Regions from separate parts of the Cytobacillus dafuensis genome, predicted to be linked through region 1. Evidence: riboswitches for the same ligand, from Rfam matches in the RefSeq annotation. Region 1 holds a riboswitch; each other region holds the start of a gene.
What was found. Region 1 has a riboswitch for cyclic di-GMP ahead of FSZ17_RS04435 (methyl-accepting chemotaxis protein). Riboswitches for the same ligand answer to the same signal wherever they lie in the genome.
Positions count from the first base shown of each region.

Region 2: linked by a shared signal. The riboswitch ahead of FSZ17_RS03465 (hypothetical protein) and the one ahead of FSZ17_RS04435 (methyl-accepting chemotaxis protein) in region 1 are both predicted to bind cyclic di-GMP.
Region 3: linked by a shared signal. The riboswitch ahead of FSZ17_RS05595 (anti-repressor SinI family protein) and the one ahead of FSZ17_RS04435 (methyl-accepting chemotaxis protein) in region 1 are both predicted to bind cyclic di-GMP.
Region 4: linked by a shared signal. The riboswitch ahead of FSZ17_RS05915 (hypothetical protein) and the one ahead of FSZ17_RS04435 (methyl-accepting chemotaxis protein) in region 1 are both predicted to bind cyclic di-GMP.

Region 1 covers NZ_CP042593.1:886,060-890,800, reverse strand. The annotation lists gene FSZ17_RS04445 (VanW family protein) at 1-240, opposite strand, end outside; gene FSZ17_RS04440 (DUF4181 domain-containing protein) at 442-834, opposite strand; gene FSZ17_RS04435 (methyl-accepting chemotaxis protein) at 1,216-2,901, opposite strand; cyclic di-GMP riboswitch class I at 3,131-3,225, opposite strand; gene FSZ17_RS04430 (GNAT family N-acetyltransferase) at 3,576-4,016, shown strand; gene FSZ17_RS04425 (DUF6886 family protein) at 4,105-4,617, opposite strand; gene FSZ17_RS04420 (VOC family protein) at 4,658-4,741, opposite strand, start outside.
Region 2 covers NZ_CP042593.1:667,166-671,906, reverse strand. The annotation lists gene FSZ17_RS03475 (methyl-accepting chemotaxis protein) at 1-856, opposite strand, end outside; gene FSZ17_RS03470 (hypothetical protein) at 917-1,627, opposite strand; gene FSZ17_RS03465 (hypothetical protein) at 1,898-2,266, opposite strand; cyclic di-GMP riboswitch class I at 2,403-2,489, opposite strand; gene FSZ17_RS03460 (alpha/beta fold hydrolase) at 2,792-3,595, opposite strand; gene dcm (DNA (cytosine-5-)-methyltransferase) at 4,301-4,741, opposite strand, start outside.
Region 3 covers NZ_CP042593.1:1,135,981-1,140,721, forward strand. The annotation lists gene FSZ17_RS05575 (CalY family protein) at 1-536, shown strand, start outside; gene FSZ17_RS05580 (TasA family protein) at 612-1,436, shown strand; gene FSZ17_RS05585 (hypothetical protein) at 1,502-1,696, shown strand; gene FSZ17_RS05590 (DUF5658 family protein) at 1,768-2,070, shown strand; cyclic di-GMP riboswitch class I at 2,388-2,552, shown strand; gene FSZ17_RS05595 (anti-repressor SinI family protein) at 2,603-2,743, shown strand; gene FSZ17_RS05600 (helix-turn-helix domain-containing protein) at 2,934-3,263, opposite strand; gene mnmH (tRNA 2-selenouridine(34) synthase MnmH) at 3,512-4,570, opposite strand.
Region 4 covers NZ_CP042593.1:1,205,634-1,210,374, reverse strand. The annotation lists gene FSZ17_RS05935 (sugar nucleotide-binding protein) at 1-92, opposite strand, end outside; gene FSZ17_RS05930 (putative protein N(5)-glutamine methyltransferase) at 449-1,231, opposite strand; gene FSZ17_RS05925 (HU family DNA-binding protein) at 1,598-1,870, opposite strand; gene FSZ17_RS05920 (DUF2187 family protein) at 1,983-2,195, opposite strand; gene FSZ17_RS05915 (hypothetical protein) at 2,341-2,568, opposite strand; cyclic di-GMP riboswitch class I at 2,706-2,789, opposite strand; gene FSZ17_RS05910 (hypothetical protein) at 3,182-3,763, opposite strand; gene FSZ17_RS05905 (ABC transporter permease) at 3,998-4,741, shown strand, end outside.

The DNA of each region.
Region 1 (4,741 bases):
TTTAGTTGCGACCTTGAGATTCTTCACTTTATTTTGCTGCAACCACATATCTACATCTTTTAATTCTCGGAGTAGTAATGTTTGATGGGTGAAAATCACATGCGGTAATAAAGTGTTGCTCTTTTTTATTGAAAACTTCTTTTTTCCTATGAACCAATTAATATATCTCTTTAAGCGGTAATACTTCTTCCCAAGGTATATTCTAATAGCACTCCTTTTTACAGGTTTAAGAGATTCCATGTATTTTCCCCTACTTCAAAATTATTTTTAAATTAGGATTCCTACTTTTATTTTAACAGAATATTACAACATTCATGGGTAAAGTTCTTTTTATTTGCTAACCCGCCCAATAATAGCTGCAAATCTATTTCCCTCATATTTATCTTCCATAAAGCTGATTTTTATCAAGTAATGCCCTCGTTAATTGAATTAAAAAGGTTCCTATACTCTTTCTCCTACAAACAAAATCAGAAAAGTAACCAGTATCATAAAAGAACCTAAAAATTTATGATAGTAGGATTTTTCAGTTCGGTTTATTAGTAGTTCCTCAATCCCTTGATTTACATTCTGGAGGAAAAACATCCCAAACATTGGGCTTGTTCTGATAACGGGTGAATAAGTATGAAAAGTCGAACCACTATTTAGGTTCAAAAAAATAATAATGAATAAAATAAGAATTAAAAAATCAATAATTTTTGCATAGGTCTTTCTATTCACAGAGAATAACCATTCATATTTGCTTTTGATACCAAGATGTCTTTTCAAATACACTTGATCTACAAGTATATAAATTGTAAAGACAATCACGATGCCTACAACTGAAAATGTATTCACTCTAATCCCCCCTTACCTCAATAAATATACCATAATTAACCAATTTATAATAATAACAAAAAGAAAAGCCCTACAGAGATTTTTCTCTCCACAGAACTTTTCATTAATGACAAAATGTTAACTATTCTTTCTATATTTTCCGGGTGTGTACGCGCTTTCCGTGATCAGACTCAATTTAACGGTAAACTTAATAAAGTGAAACTTCCATCAGTGGGGGTTTTTCTTCATCCCCCACTGATGGTTAGTTGAACCAATCGGGCATTTACGGGCAGTTGATCCCCCACTTACTCTTCTTTGCATACGCGAATCCTTGAAGTGGGGGTCTTACTGCCCGTTAATCTGCGATAAATTCGTATCATTTATTTCACATGAAATATGATTCTAAATTTTAAATCTATTAATTGCTGTTTGTAGATTTAAAGCCATATTACTTAAAGCTGCCGCTGAAGATGATATTTCTTCCATTGAGGCATTTTGTTCTTCTGCTGATGCGGCTACGTTTTGTGTATTTCCTGCAGATTTTTCAGCAATAATGGCTACACCTTCCACCATTTCTACCACATTCTGAGAGCTTGAATTTACCTGTTCTACAATTGCTGACACTTCTTGAGTTTCGTCAGTTATCTGTTCAATGGACTTTACAATATCACTGAATGCATTTCCAGATTGATAAACTAATTTAATGCCCGCATCTACTACAGTTGCTCCATGATTCATAGATTGCACAGCTTTATCTGCTTCTATTTGGATCTCTTGAATAAGTTCGCGTATTTGACTTGCTGCCTCACCAGACTGTTCCGCTAACTTCCTTACTTCATCAGCGACTACTGAAAACCCTTTTCCATGTTCTCCTGCCCTTGCAGCTTCGATTGCAGCATTTAAAGCTAAAAGGTTTGTCTGATCTGCAATTTGGGTAATCAACTCAACGATTTGGCCAATTTCAACTGATTTATCACCAAGGATATTTACTACTTCTTCAGTTTCATTAACAGTTTTTTGAACAAGATTTATTTGTTCAACTGTTTGAGTAACCACTTCATTTCCGGCGACTGCCTTATCATTCGCTGTAGCCGTTAAATCTACAACGGATCGAATGGAAGCTGCAGCCTGATTCATTCCCCTTGAGATTTCTACGACTGATTGATTAACATCTGTAGCATGCGATAGTTGTTTTTCTGACCCTAATGCCACTTCTTGAATTGCGATTGTAATTTGTTCTGTTGTACCACTCGTCTGTTCAGCATTGGCAGTCAGCTCTTCCGAAGTTGCAGTTACTTGTTCAGCATCCAGGCTCACTTCACGAACCAAGAGGCGAAGATTCTCCTTCATTTGGTTAAATGATCTAGCCAGATTTCTAAATTCGTCCCGATTCTTTACATGAACATCCTCTTGAGTAAGATCACATTCCGCGATGGCAGATGCCGCTTTTTCTATTGATAAAATAGGTTTAGTAAGCATTCGAGTAATAACCACGCCAATAATAACCGCTAATACAATAGCAATTATACTTAGGATAAGAACAGTTGATGCAACATTATTAGACAATTCAGAACTAGCGATACTTCCTTCATCCATAAGTTTTTTTTGCTCTTTTGCGAGTCCATCTGCTATATCACGAATTTCTCTCGATAATGGAATAACTTCTTCAATTGCATATATATTTGCTTTTTCCGGATCTTTCTCCATCAAATTTATGACTTCATTTGACATCTGCATAAAGTCATTATTCATTGATTCAAGCTGTTTTAATTTATCTTTATGATCTTGTTGATAAGCTATATCACTTGTAGCTTTTATGCTCTCATTTAGATTATCGATAGATTGTATCAATAAATCCGATGCATCCTTTTCTCTTATTAATACTCCTCTCAAATTACCGCCTTCTCTAGATGCACTGATTTGCATATTCATTGAATTAATTAATATATCTGCCCGCCGATCAACCAAATCTGAGTAAGATTCGTCTACTTTCTTAATGTTGACATATGATATTGAACTAATAATGCCAAGTAAAATGACAACACTCAAAAATCCCGCTAACAACTTTTTCCCAATTGTAAATGTCATATAATATCATCTCTTCTTCAATTATTATTTTGCTTTTTTAATTTTATCTATCTTCAATAGTATGAATCACTTTCCACAATATCTTGCCCCAACAGTACTCTTCGAAAATATAAATTTAGTTCAACTCATTCACTCGCTGTTTATTTCCTTATCATAAACCACCGACTATTTTTTATTTTCACAAAAAAAAACAGCTGTCCATTAAAAATAGAGCAGCAATCACTTTAATATAGGCAACCTGGAGATCATAGTTCAATAGCTAATATAAACGACAGAACCATTATTTTGCTTCCTTATCTTTCAATAAGTCTGCCTACACCAGACTTTGTACCTATGTAAAATCACTCATTACTTTTTCACTTTAACAGTCTAATTAACAAAAATGGAATAGTCAATGAAAGTTAAACATTATTTTACAATAATATACATACTTCGACATTTTTCTGTCATATCTTCTGGATAAAACCTATACAGGCTTTAGTTTAAACATCACTTATTTCGCTCTTTATGCACCCAAGAAGCTACTACAGCGATACTCCAATATCCTTTTTTACTATACATTGATAAATATTCATCAAAAAAAGCATTGAAATTAATGCAGGATTTCTAGAACAGTAAGCGAATTACCAATTCATAATTCTCATTTATTTTTATGAAAGGATTGGAGGAATAACATGATTGATGTTCTAAAAATCAAGCCAGAAATGACCTACAGTCTTAGACATAGTGTTTTACGTCCTCACCAGACAGTTGAGGACTGCAAATATGATACAGATCATGAAGCTGGTGCATTTCATGTTGGAGCATTTTATCAAGGAGAGCTAATTAGTATTGCTTCCTTTTGCGTTGAAAAGAATCCTGATTTTAAAATTGAAAAGCAATATCGTTTAAGAGGAATGGCAACTCTTGAAGAGTTTAGAAAGTTAGGAGCTGGTAGATCACTTGTTACCTTCTCCGAAAGTTTGATAAAAGAGCAGGGGTTTGACCTACTATGGTGTAAAGCAAGAACCACAGTACAAGAATACTATAATAAATTAGGCTTTAAAGTACATGGTGAAATATTTGATTATCCTCCTATTGGTCCACATATTGTGATGTATAAAAAATTAACATAAAAAAACAAAAGGTCAATCTCCTACATAGATTGACCTTTTCGATAACATATCCGATTTTTTCTCTATCATACTCTTAAATATCAAACCCTCATGATTTTGATACACTTATCGCGTTGCCAAATCTAATAATAGAAAATCCTAAGGTTGAAGAAATAACCATATCTCGAATCGGAGAGAGATCCGGAGTAAATCTTAATTCTATGCTTTCACTCAAGAGCTTTTCTAATAACTCTCCAACAGGCTCAACCTTAATCGGAGAAACTTCTTGATCGGATACATAATATCCAGCGTTCTCATCGAACATTTCAAATGAGTCTGCACAAAATGTATAGACATATAGTTTTGTTTGACGAATCCGCTCTAGCCAACGGCTTTCAACCGTGATAATCTGGTCTGCACTTGACCCGAAAAAGAATTGATTTTTATCATTTTCGTTCGTATAATCTGCCTTCCAATAAATAACTCTTGGACAATCTCGCGGAAAATAGTAATGAATGGAATGCTCTTGATCAATCGCCCAAACAACTGGTTTCGCAGATGTTTTGGATGGTCTTGGAGAAAAGGTTTTTATATGCGGGTTTTCGCTAAAATGGTATAACAATAGAAATCCTCCAATCTTTTAAATACTTACTGACTGGCATTTAATTTGAGATAAAGAATTTCTCTTTAAAAATCGGACTTAATTCGCTCCAAACATCAAATTTATTTCCGTCGAGATCAGAAAA
Region 2 (4,741 bases), 220 kb from region 1:
CCTCTACAATAGTCGTATTTGTATCTTTAAATTCTTCTGTTCCCTGTTGCATTGACTTGACAACTATTTCAGTATCTTCTTGTATATTCTTTACAATATTTGATACTTCAGAAGAAGACTGGCGTGATTGTTCGGCCAATTTTCGAACCTCATCAGCAACAACCGCAAATCCTTTACCATGTTCACCCGCACGTGCAGCTTCTATTGCCGCATTCAATGCCAATAAATTAATTTGTTCTGAAATCCCTGTAATCACTTTTACAATAGTGCCGATTTCGAGAGATTTTTCTCCGAGTTTATTTATTGCAACAAATGTTGTATTTATCGTTTGATTAAAATGCTCCATTTTTTCTAAGGAGTCCTTCAGCTTAATGTTTCCTTCTTGTGTTAATTCTAAGGTAGCGTTCGATTGTTCTGAAATTTGATTTGTTCTCACTGATAGATCTTCGATTGCCTGTGCCATTTCTTCCATAGATGCGGCGCTTTCTTCTGTAGCTACTAATTGTTTATTTAATCCTCTACCTACCTCATCAATTGCCGCTCTAACAATATCCGCTTGCTCAGAAGCATATTCACCGATTTCAGCGAGATTTTCTCCTTTTTCATGTACATTTTTTGAAAATGAAAAAAACTTTTCACTTATACGGCTGAAAAACTCAATCAGTTGATTAAATACAGCATGATCAGGACTTCTTTCATCTACTTTACTAGTGATATTTCCTGCTATTATTTCCTTCATTCCATTTATAATTTCTTTATTTATATGAGGATGATTTTTCAGCGAAAAATATCGGTAAGCAAAATACGCTGATGTCCCCATTAAGATAACAATAATGCCTAGTAAAACAGCTTCCATGATAAATATATCTCCTAACTTCTTCTGTTAATTATTGACTTAGACCTAGGTATGAAATTTTTAAATCTCTTTAAAAAGTATGTATGTTCCATCAGCTACATGTGAAGGAATGCCATTCAACTTACTATTATCCTGATATTTATGAACAATATAATTTCCTTCTACATCTTCATATTTTTTCATATTATGATATTTTTCCATCAAACGTATCGCCTTCGGGTTTGTCGCTTCACCTAATATACCCTTCACACCTTGTGAGGATGCCTTTGTTATCAGTATATTTACTAATTGCTGAATAATTTTGTGACGGTCATGTTCAGCTACCACTCCTATCATGAATAGGTGTAATAGCTCCCCATCTTTGATTTCTTTTCCGTTTCGTCTTTTATAATCTTCCATGAAACGTTTATCCACATCTTCTAAAACACGCAGAATGACATTCATATCATAAAAAGAACCTTCAAATATATCTTCTCCGATAATCTCTGGTGCATTCGTATCTCCCGCAAGTGCACCAACAACATTATTATTAATATCTCGGGCGACTGCGCAATATCCCTGCTCTATAGTAGAGTCTAAATAATCCTTAGTAAACTTATAGAAATCTTCATAACTTAGTTTTAATTGACCTACCATCGGTTCCTGTACCCATTTTCCTGAAACATCCACTCCGATAAATGAACGTGCTAGACACTCAGCTGCTTTTTGAATTAAATCTGTTTGTTCCTTCGTTATAATTTCATATGTGTATAACTCTAATGTTGTTTGCACTTGTAGACTCCCTTTCAAATTATAAAGTGAAACTTCCATCAGTGGGGGGTTTCTTTCATCCCCCACTGATGGTTAGTTGAACTAATCACGCTCAAAACGCCACGTCCTGTGGCTTTCGCCTGACTAGGACATCGTGTCCGTCGTCGGGCCTTTACGGGCAGTTGATCCCCCACTTAGGTTTCTTTAATTCTCTCGCAACCTTGAAGTGGGGGTCTTACTGCCCGTTAATCTGCGATAAAATAAAAATCCCCTTATTATTGGGACCTAACATTACATAGAATGATGTACTTTATCGATAAATGTACCGGTGAACTCAATTCTTTCAAGTACATTCCTAACTTGCACTTGAGCAATTTTAGATAAAGGTTTTACTACCAGGATATCCTTAAAACCTAAGCTAGAATAAAATTGCATCGTTTGCTCCAACTGTGGTACAACCTTTGATGGGACAGGTGTTTGGTGAGTCCCATCAATGACAAACGTATATTCTTGTCTTGATACTTTATTAATCGTATCCTGTAAATCGATCATAAAACCTTCTGCGTCTTCCTCTCTCATTAATCCATGCACCTGTACATGCACTTCCTTCGCCACCTCATTAATTGCCATTTTATATTTCTTTTTATCTACGACTATCATCTTTTAATCTCCTTTTTTACTATAGTCTGCTATGCTTCATTGTTAACATTTGCACATTCTTTTCGTAGGAGTGTAAAAAAAAAGCTATCCCAGATATAGACAGGGATAACCAAAATAATAGATTGCTATTATTATTCTTGGCAACCCGACTATCATTATCCAAGAGGATTTTAGACTCGTAGCTTTGCGTCCTTACCTTTCGATAAGTTTGCCTTTTTCAATTTTAGAAAAGATAGTACTATTATCACGTTAATAAATCACTATAACATTATAAAGCACTTGCAATTTTTTGTCGAACTAGAATTTTTTTCTTGGTTTACATATGAATAAGGAAATAAGAAAAAAACTTCCCACAAGTTTGGTCAACTTATGAGAAGCTTCATTAATATTATTGAACTCAGCTTTACCAAATAGTCTACTACCGATGTTCACACACTCCAATTGTCGTGAGAGCTAATGGTGAACATTAGTAAATTTAAAGAAGTGCACTGAACCTATCTATTTCCACTCATTTTAATTTCATTTTCACGCATGAAGTATCGGCAACATAACATTACGATTATGATTAAACATAAATTTTATAGTCACATCATTAAATCTTCTCGGTTGATCAATGTTACATACATGACCGGCATTTTTAATCGTTTCAAATGTCGTATCTTTTGTTGCTATAACCACCATTTGCGCATCTTCCAAAAACAAATAATCTTCTTCTCCCATTACAAATAAAGTAGGAATACCAAAAAAGTCTTTCTGCATACTTTTTAGGAACGGATTAACCCGTTTGGTTAGAGAAAACCAGTTAATGAATTCTTTTTGGCACATCTTTTTCGCTTCGAATACAAATTTTTTGCGAGCTTCTTTATGATTCTCTTTCGGCATGAGAATCCAAGCAAATAGGCTAACTATCCACATATAAGGTATAATGCGTTTCATTAGATTACCAATACTAACTAAAAAACTTGTGCGTAAATTCAACTTCGTGACCGCTCCACCTAAAACCATAGACTGAAAGCGATCAGGTTGTTTTTTAGCAATTGTTTGAATTACAATCGTCCCTAGTGAAATACCTACAAAATGAGTTTTCTTTATTTTTAAATGATCTAATACTTCCAAAACCTCATCGGCTACTTGTTCGAAGGAATCTCCTTTTTGCCACATGCTGTTTGTGGATTCTCCATGCCCTCTCAAATCAATTAATAGTACATTAAAATGCTTTTTATATTCACGTAATTGTTTATACCAAATCGACGAATTCCCCCCTGCTCCATGTATTAGAGTTACCCAAGGGGTATCGTCATTCATGTAAAATGATCGATAATGTAACATTATCTATTCTCCTTTTTTAATAAAGTGAAACTTCCATCAGTGGGGGTTTTCTTTCATCCCCCACTGATGGTTAGTTGAACCAATCGGGCCTTTACGGGCAGTTGATCCCTCACTTAGATTTCTTTGATTCTCTCGCACCCTTGCAGTGGGGGTCTTACTGCCCGTTAATCTGCGATAAAAAATCAAAATATTAAATAGCAGTGTTAACTTCTTATTTTAATAACCTTCTTATACTTTTTCAACTAAAAAGGCACCTTGCCACATTGGCAAAGCACCTTTTTACAAACTTCCCTACTTTTTTTGAACCAGCTACCCATTTGCAAAGAAATGAAAAAAGAAGCTTCCCACAAGTTTTATCAACTTATAAGAAGCTTCCTTTAAAATCTTCAATGATAGCAAAACACTCTCATCTTACTCAAAAACCCTTATATATCAAGGATTTGATGGCGTTATTACATCATGCCGCCCGTAGGTTGCTAGAGTGTAATATTGTTAACATTGAGTGCAAAAAGTGCGGTAAATCAACGTTTTGGATGTTCTTGTCTGTAACATCTTTAACGGGGATTTACCGTTTTTTATGAGATTACGTTAGCAAAATGTTAGCAGTTAGCTAATAATAACATTATTAAGTATTTGAAATTCCATTTGGGTACTTTTTGTTGTTTAAACAAATTAAAGTCCGCCGCGAAATTGGGAGCAGATAAATTAAGACATGACTGCCGATGTGTACCATTCCTTTATAAATTCTTCTATATTCTTACTTTCTATAGCTTCTTTAATTTGATTACCATCAATTGGGATAATGACTATTTCCTCCTTCGAACTCCTCAAACTTTCATTAGTAAAAGTAGTCGAAAAGCCATTCCAAGAAATAAAGAAACCTACACCAACCCTCTTCCTTCTATTTTCAACTTTATTCTTAAATATCACTAGCTCATTTTTTCCTGCCTTTTTACTCCAGTTTTTACACTCACCAATTAATAGTATTGTCTCCTTACGCCAAAATTCACTTTTTGATTCATTTCTAATGTGTATATCTATTTCTTCAGTTCGAGTTCTCTTATTAGTATTTACTTTAAATCCTTCAACTTGTTCGAAAAACTGTTTTATAAGTACTTCTAATGCTTTTCCTTTTTCATTATTATT
Region 3 (4,741 bases), 250 kb from region 1:
AAGTAACAAACAATACATTTGCAGCTGGTACATTGGATCTAGCAGTAAATCCAACAACTGTCATTAATGTTGAAAACATTAAACCAGGGGATGTCATGGTTAGAGCATTTAAATTAGAAAACAACGGTTCATTAGATATCTCCTCTGTTGATATAAAAACTTTATATGATGTTGTCGATGCTAAAGGTAACAACAAGGATGATTTTGGTAAACATATTAAGGTGCTTTTCCTTGAAAATGCAGATAAAACAGGTGATGGTTGGGTTATTGGCGATTATAATGATGTCATTTCTGAAACAACATTATATGACCTGAAAAATATGACTCCTGATGCGGTTGAGAACGTCCAGCATTGGATTACATGGTTCTTTGGATTAAATGGTGAAGATAGCGGCATGGAAGCTGGCACTAGCGATCAAATGTATGTAGCCTTTGAATTCGTTGACAATGATAAAGATCAAAACGAATTCCAAGGTGATAAATTGAACCTTGAATGGACATTTACAGCACACCAAACTGAAGGTGAGCTAAGATAATCAAGGCCGATATTTATTCAAAAAGGTGGGAACTCGTTCCCACCTTTTGTTAAATCAAATTCTGTGAGGTAAAGCATGAGTAACCTAGATATTCTGGCAAAATCGATAAGAATCTATATTGTAGCTGGTCTTGTCTTTTTTATGTTTTTTCAAGAAATCAACGTCAATGCAGCAAAAAGAGAGATTGATATTAATACAATTCCGCACGGCTACCTTTTTAAAGTAGGAAATTTAAAACCAGGTGACTGGATGCCAAGGGATATCACCATATTAAACGAAGGTATCCAGGATTTTAAATATATGGCTGTCTTGGGTAAGAAAAAATCTGTTAAAAACTTACTAGAAGAGCTGGATCTAGTTGTGAAAAAAGGTGAGGATGTTTTATACGAAGGAAAAATGAATGAATTTGAGGGCTTTACACCAAGAAAATTAGCAAAGGGAAGTACTGAAACTCTCTTTTTTCAAGTTACAGTGCCATATGACCTAGGGAATAGCTTTCAAAGCTCTGAGGCAGAAGTAGAGATTTTATTCGTAGCTGAAGCAATTGGTGAACCGGGTGGCGGCGAACCGCCAGGACCTCCTGGAGAAGAGAATCCGCCTGGAGATGAAAATCCATCAGGTGAAGAAAACACACCAAAAGAAGAGAATCCTTCAGAAAATACCACTCCTCCAAGTGACGAAGATCCACAGAAAGGGAATGAGGCTGAAGAGGTTAGTGGTGAAGAAACGAATCCAGTGGATTCAAAGAACCAAATTATTGTTTCCCCTGAAATGAAAGAAAAACTTCTTCCAAATACAGCAACAAATAATTATAACATTCTTCTTATCGGTGGAGTTCTTCTTGGTTCTGGAGGTATTCTATTACTTTTATACTTCAGAAAATTTCGTCAAGAGCATTAAAAATAGGGGCTGACGAAAAACTATTAATCATTAAGGCTTTAGTTTTACTAATAAGGAGGTGTCATATGTATCAAAAGAATTGTGATCGTTGCTTTCGGCCATCATTTAGCAGCAGTGAAATCGGTATTTGGTTATGTCCAATTTGTAAAAATGATTTAACAGAGTATCCATTCTTCGACGCGATGACATTGGAAAGAATAAATGTTAAGGTCCTACCGTTTCAAAAGAAAATTGATTGTTACCAAAATAAATTAAGCTAGTATTTATATTAATAAAGCTAGCATACAAATTCATACTCTGATAGCACTTATCGTAATAAGAGGTGATGAAAATGAAGAAGGTTTTCTCCTATCTAGCTTTATTGAATTTATTTGATGGGGCATTCACCTTTTTCGGGCTTCATTTCTCCTTAATCGAGGAAAGTAATCCTTTTATGGATGCCCTGTATAAATATAATCCCCTTTGCTTTCTTGCATATAAAATAATTCTTTCATGTATATTATTTGCATTTATCATTTTGAAAAAGATGCCTTTGAGCAATTCAATTAAATATTTGGCAGTTGGAGCATCATTATTATACACATTTGTTTGCCTCTATCATGGGGTATGGATCCTACAAATATTTCAATTCTAAATATTCGCTTCTAATTACCTATCAAAAGATATAGGTATTTTTAATTAGTCAGTGACTTAAGTTACATATTTTTCTTTTTGTTCAAAAAATCACTCGACTAGTTCTTGCAAATTCTTCTATTTATCCGCAATTAAATTAAAGCTTTTCTTAGTTAAAATCCAATCTAAAATCCTTCAAGAGTCTTTTGGAGGGGAAAATGTCGAATTAATGTTGAAAAATGACCTTAAACTTTTTAATTGGAAGACAAAAAATAACACTATTAATCCTTGGGAATTCAATAAAATACAAATAGATGAAAAATTTCCTAATAATAAATATTCAGAAAACGGCAAACCTATTGAAAAATAGAGACGCAAAGTCACAGATCTAAGGTATGAATTAGAGATTAGGTAATGTTTGTAGGTATTGTTGCATATTTTATAGTATGGCAACAATCTCTTAGATAGATCTAAGCTCCATACTAAGATGGCTGGATTGCCTGAGATACGATAAGTATTTTAGGGGGAATAATGTGGTGGGGACTACAGTGAAAATGGAAGAATTAGATTTTGAATGGATGAAATTAATCGTTGAAGCTAAGAATATGGGAATAGAGAAAGAAGAAATAAGGGAATTTCTTCTGAAAAATGGAGCTAAGGAGCTAATTATAGAAGGTTGCCAAAAAATTGGCTGATATGCTTAAGTGTTTCTTAATGGGCATATAGCTATTTAAGAAATACTTTTTGGGCATATAGCTATTTAAGAAATACTTTTTTTATTCGAAAGAAAAAGACGTAGAAGCGGGAGTAAACCCTTTGATCCTAACGTCTTTTTTAAAAAGTTTGATCATTTATGAAATAGCCTTAATCTATGTAAGCAATCGATTATTCTTTTTTACTCTGATCAATTCTCCATTTATTAAATTCGAGAAACTCTCTAAATTGTTCTTTTGTAACCCCAGAGTTCATTGCTTCTTGAACAATATCAATCCATTCAGAGTCTAATTCATCTGTATTTGGCTGTTCATGTATTAAATGATCTACAGGTATATTGAGTACTGCAGCAATTTTTTCAAGAAATTGTATAGAAGGATTGGTTTGTAAGTTTCTTTCGAGTGAACTTAAATAAGACTTGGCAACGCCAGCTTGTTCTGCAAGCTCGGATAACGACATTTTCTTTTCTTTGCGAAGTATTTTTACACGATTACCGATCATCCAATCTCACACACCTTATCAATAAGAATAAAATAATCATCAAAGCAAATAGGTGGTTCTATATCAAGAACGAATTGTTCAAAATATATATTTACATATTAACATAAAATTTTAACAGATTAAAAAGAATATATACATATTTTTTGAAAAGAAATCGAAAAAATTTAAAAGGATTTATCGTGTGCATAGACTGTACATGAGTCAAATTAACTGGGCTAATCGAATAAAGAAAAATTAAAGTGCTCTCGTCATCTGACGAGGGCACTTTGTGATTGAATGATTTGAATGACTTCTTCAACTGCCACATCAGTATCCTCTGCATTGATATGGTGAAAGGGCCCTTCGTAGTCAAGCTGTTTATGTGCATATCGGGGATCATAATATTTTTCTAATAGAATTTGAATGACTACTTGATAGTTTTGGCTCATTGCTGCATCATTTAATGCGGCAATGATTTCATTATCTTTGATACGTTTATCTATATGGGATAAGCGTTCGATTACTTTTTCATGAAACCATTTATCATGAAGATATGGCTTCACATACTCACGATAAATTCGCTCTATTCGTGAGGATAATGATGCTTGAAGGTATATATTGAAGCCTTGATGCTTTTTATCTTGTAATTCATCAGGCTGAACTACTTTTCCGATCCGTTTACTTTCAGCTTCTACTAAGAAAAATGGTGAATCTTTGATTTCATTTAATGTTTGAAAAAGCAGCGAGTCAAAGGTTTTTTGATTATGACCCTCGAATAATCCAAATGTTCCAAAGATGGAGCCACGATGGCCTGCGCATGCCTCTAAATCTATAACAGGCATGCCTCTTTCTCTTAGCTTTTCCAGCACCTCTGTTTTTCCCACGCCTGTCATTCCATGTATCGTAATGGCCTTTTCAGGTAATAAGCTTGGAATTTCCTCTAATATAAATTGACGATAAGCTCTGTATCCTCCTATTAATCGAGGGATGGATATACCTGCAAATGATAGAAATGTAGCAACGGCTTTACTTCGCATTCCGCCTCTCCAACAATAGATGACAGGTTGCATGCCTTTTTCCTTCAAGGCTTTTATTTGACCTAATATAGAAGGGAGTTTTGGTGATACCACTTCCATAGCCATCCATTTTGCTGCATCTGATCCTTCCTGCTTATAAACAGTTCCGATGGTTATTCGCTCTTCATTTGTAAATAAAGGAATATTAACCGCTCCAGGAATTCTAAACTCGTCAAATTCACCTGGTGATCTAACATCAACAGGAACGGCATCTTTTAAGGTAAGGAATTGGTCAATACTTATCTCTCTCATACTATTTCCTCCGAGTCTACATCTATAAGTTTATTTTATCCATTCATGAACAGATTGAAAACCCAATTGCATTTTGAATTAAAAATGTTTATTTTCTGTTTTTTAAAAGCTGTGTTAAAGCTCGGTTTTGGTATTTCTATTTTGTTGTTGATTCTTGCTGCAGGCACGAGA
Region 4 (4,741 bases), 320 kb from region 1:
TACGTTCCATATACGTCATATTCATCAGTAAATTCATCTAATAAAGCTCTTCCTACAAGACCACTTACTCCAAGAATGAGTATCTTTTGCATCGCCATTTCCCTCCACAAACTTTTTTAAACAAATAACATTTCTTTCACTTATGATGTAATCACTTCTTCCACCTAAAAATTCTCTTTCCTATTCAACATTCCTGCCTCGTGTGCTTAACAAGAAAAGAAATTTTCACTACATGATTTTAATCAAACTTTTTTACAAATTATCAAGACCTAAATCTTAAAAAGTCATAAAAAATAAAGGGAGATACATATTAGTCATGTATAATATGCATCACCCTATTAATTATTGTTAAACAATCGTTGCCCTTTAAATAATGATTTTTTGTTTATTAGTATAGTGATAAGAAATTATCATTTCATTTGTGATTAAGACTAAGTACTTATTTACTCTAAAAAATAGAATTTGATCCGATCACGACAGTAGCGTCCAGTTCCTCGTCTCTAGCCACTTTTGTGGTAAGCCCAGCACCTGAAAAGATGTCAAAGGTCTGAGGTGCCTGCATTTCGCTCGTCTCTATCAAAAGATGTCCTCCCGGTGCTAGCCAGAGAATTGCTTCTTCTGCAACTCTTCGCTGAATGTCAAGTCCATCCTCTCCTCCGTCAAGTGCCACCTTCGGTTCATGTAGGCGAGCCTCCTGCGGCAGCAGCTTGATTGCCTCGGTAGGAACGTAAGGTACGTTCGCAACTAGGATATTCACATGGCCTTTAAGTGAGTAGGGCAGAGCTTTATACAAGTCACCTTTAAAAACATGGCCACTGAAATCCGTTACGTTGCGGCCAGCGCATCGTACTGCGACAGGGTCAATGTCAACAGAATACAATTCAACTCGTCCTAAAGATGCAGCGAGTGCTACGCCCACAGCACCTGACCCGCAACATAGGTCAACGACGATATCACCAGAAAATGACAGGGCTTTTGCCTGGTGAACAAGAAACTCGGTACGTTTTCGAGGCACGAAAACGCCTCGGTCCAATTCTATCCGCAAACCACAGAACTCTGCGTATCCAACAATATATTCAAGAGGTAAACCAACGGCTCGCATTTCCACCATTTTCTTGAGATCCTCTAGAGTTCGTGCCTCTGAGATAAGTAACCGGGTCTCATCTTCTGCGAAAACACACCCCGCGCTCCGAAGCCTGTTAATTATACATTTTTCCGTTTCATTGTCCAAAAAGAAATTAATTTTTTTTCCTATTTATCTCACCACTTTTGATAAGCTTATTTATAGCACTGTATTCGTTAAAAATTGGAGATATCCTTCTTCAACAAAATGGCTCTAAAATGAAAAATGAGTGCTTATCCATGTTTCAGGATTACGCCCTATAATGGGGGACTGCCAACATTTCGGAAATTTTGTATACTAAGCAAATTTCGACATAAATATAGCCAAATACCTATATGCTAAGGGATTTGGCTTATGTTACTGAATTGAGAAATTGGACTTTTTTCTTTCTCCAGAAAAGCGCCCTCCGTATTATGAGCAAAAAAAAATACTCTAGAGACTAACAAGTCCAGAGTATTTTAAAAAAACAAATATTTATTTAACCGCTTCTTTTAATTCCTTACCCGGTTTAAAAGCTGGAACTTTAGAAGCTGCAATTTCTATTTCTTCACCTGTTTGTGGATTACGACCTTTTCTTGCAGATCGTTCACGAACTTCAAACGTTCCAAATCCAATAAATTGGATTTTCTCTTCTTTAGCAAGTGTGCTAGTAATTGTTTCAAATATTGCATCAACTACATTCCCAGCATCTTTTATTGTTAACTCTGCCTTTGTTGATACAGCTTTCACTAATTCTGTTTTATTCATTTTTAGACACCTCAAATATTTTATTTATGTAGAAATAAAAAACATATCATATTTTCTTCTTTTTTCCTATTAATAAGTATAAACTAATTAGATAAAAATTTGATTTTCAAACTCATACTAGACTATATTTCCCATGCCGAACAACTGTATTTGGCATTTCGTATCCTAAAGTTTTTGCATCCTTACTTGAAATTTCGACTAATACACTATTAGTCCGAACAAGAAACACTTTACCTTCATATATGTTACTTTTTCTTTCAAAAAGAATAATATCCCCTGAATTTGCCCTCTTTTGATCAGAAAATTCGTTCTTTTCTTTTTGCATTTTCTGTTATTACGCTCCTATTTATATTATTCAAATGGCTGAATTCTTTTGACTATAAGGAAGAATATACTGTTTAGATGTTTAAAATCAACAGTAAAAAGATATGAGATCTTTTTAAAAAACACTTTTCTAAAATTATCTAAACTCAGACCGCTTCCTTATTTTGTGTTATCATACTAATTGCATATTTAAGATTTTCTAAACATTCTAACCGAATTCTTTCATCGCAAACAAAATCATCTAAAATTTCTTTTTTTAGTTTTGAAGTAATGACATATAGAGAATCTTCACTTATTTCTTTTAATTGATTCTCATTCAGATAGTTGTAAATTGCTCTTTCAAAGTATTCAACCGTACCAAATAACACAGTCAATTAACATTCCACCTCCTTTTTTTTCACTTACTCGATAGTCAAGCTTCGCCAAAACTATCTCAAAAAAAAGCCCACCAAAAAGATTGGTGGACTTGTATGATAAAGGCTATTCTATCATAGGTAACAGTATCCAATCATTTGGTAACCCGACTATCATAGCTAATCACCTTAGACTCGTGGCTTTGCGTCCTTATCTTTCAATAAGTTTGCCTTTATCAAACTGATACTTTTATAATAAAACTTTAGTATGGTAATTTCCAGTAAATTCGTCATTTTTCAACACACTTTAACAAAAATAGTAGTTTTATACCATTTATAGTATAAATAAATTGATGCTAAAGTCCTAATCAAGAAATGATGTATGAGAATTTTATAATTTGATAAAATTTTTGTCTTGTAAAGTATGTCTGAAAACTACCTTTAACCTAGCATTAATATAGATAAGAAAAATACTCACCGTGCTCCCCGCACCGTGAGTATTTTTTATCCATGAAGCTGGTATCATGAAGCCTATTTGAAGAAGATTACCGCCAAGTTCGAGCGGATAAAGGAGGATTACTCAAAAAGATTAACGCGTCGTTCCATTCACTACTACTTATTCACTTAACATTCTTCAAAAGTTAACTTCCTGAAATACGTAATAAAGGGTACCTCTAACCATGACAATACCGAACACAATTCCTATCACAACAGCTACAAGGTTTGATTTCCATGTGTAGCCTTTCATATCCAATTCGGAAGTGGAACGATCGACCTTTCTAAAGTGAATAATCATTCCAATATTTATCATAACTAAAAGGAAAAAGACGATCATTACCATAAACATAAGTTCAATACGAAGAACTTGATCTGGAGAATTACGATTCAAGAAAGATAGTAAAAATAGCAAACAACCTAATATTAAGTTCCAAACATATCCTACTCTTCGTAGTTTGGACCATTCACTTCCCATTTTTTGTTTTTCATAGATGGCGACTTGTTCAAAAATAGGAAAAATCGATTTCGTTGACTCACCCTTCATCAAGCCTAAAACTCCAAGAATGATCTGTAACACCCCAAGAACCAAGAAAAAGTGAGCAAATGAGAACGTAATATTACTGATGATAACGAAATAGATAATAAGGGCTGTTAATATTAGACCATTTGTAAAAGCAATCTGCTTCATTCTCATATTACGTAAATCTGTTGATTTCATCTATATCCCCTCTTTCCTAATTGATTAAATAGCTGTTGTCATTACCTTACAAACTATCTTGAAAAGATGATCGATAAGCACCTATATTATACCATTTTTACCGATTTACTAGAGGGCTGTTATTTAGAATATATCAAACCCTCTATCAGAAACCATATGTAATTTCTTATTCATTCTCTGTTCACATTCAAATTATAATCTAAGGATGTTAGAAAGAGATTGGAGGAATAAAAGATGAATATCGCTTGGAAAGAAATGAAAAAAAATAAAGCAAGATTTTTAATATTAGGTTCTATCGTTTTTCTCGTTAGTTTATTAACGTTAATTATATCTGGTCTGGCAAATGGATTATCACAAGACAATGCTGCATTAATTAAAGATTTACCAGATGGTCAATTTTATATGACGAAAGATTCAGACCAGACGTATACACTTTCAAAAATCGATAGCAACGTACAAGATAAAGTTTTAGCTAAAGAAAAAGATGCCGCTGCTTTTTCTATTCAAATGGGATTTGTGAATGATAGTGCTGATAAACAGCAAAGTGTCGTGTTTGTTACATCAACCGAGTCAGAGTTGTTCGAGAATGTGAAAAAAGGGGAAATCGTCCTAGATAGCTCAATGAAAGATAAAGGGATAAAAGTGGGAGATGTCCTGACAAATAATCAATACAGCGGCGAGTTTACTGTAAAAGGTTTTGTAGACCAAAAGAAATTCAGTCATGCCCCTGTTGCTTTTATTAATATGGAAGACTACAAAGAAATGTATCGTACAGAAGAAATGCAAATGCTTTTCGTTCCTGGAGAGGATTCACCACAAACAGTGGATGGATTACAAGCATTTTCGAAAAAGGAATTTCTTGATACCATTCCAAGTTATAGCGCTGAACAGATGTCCTTAAATATGATTGTTTGGTTTCTAGTCGTCATTAGTGGAATGTTGTTTGCTATCTTCTTCTACATGATGAACGTTCAAAAG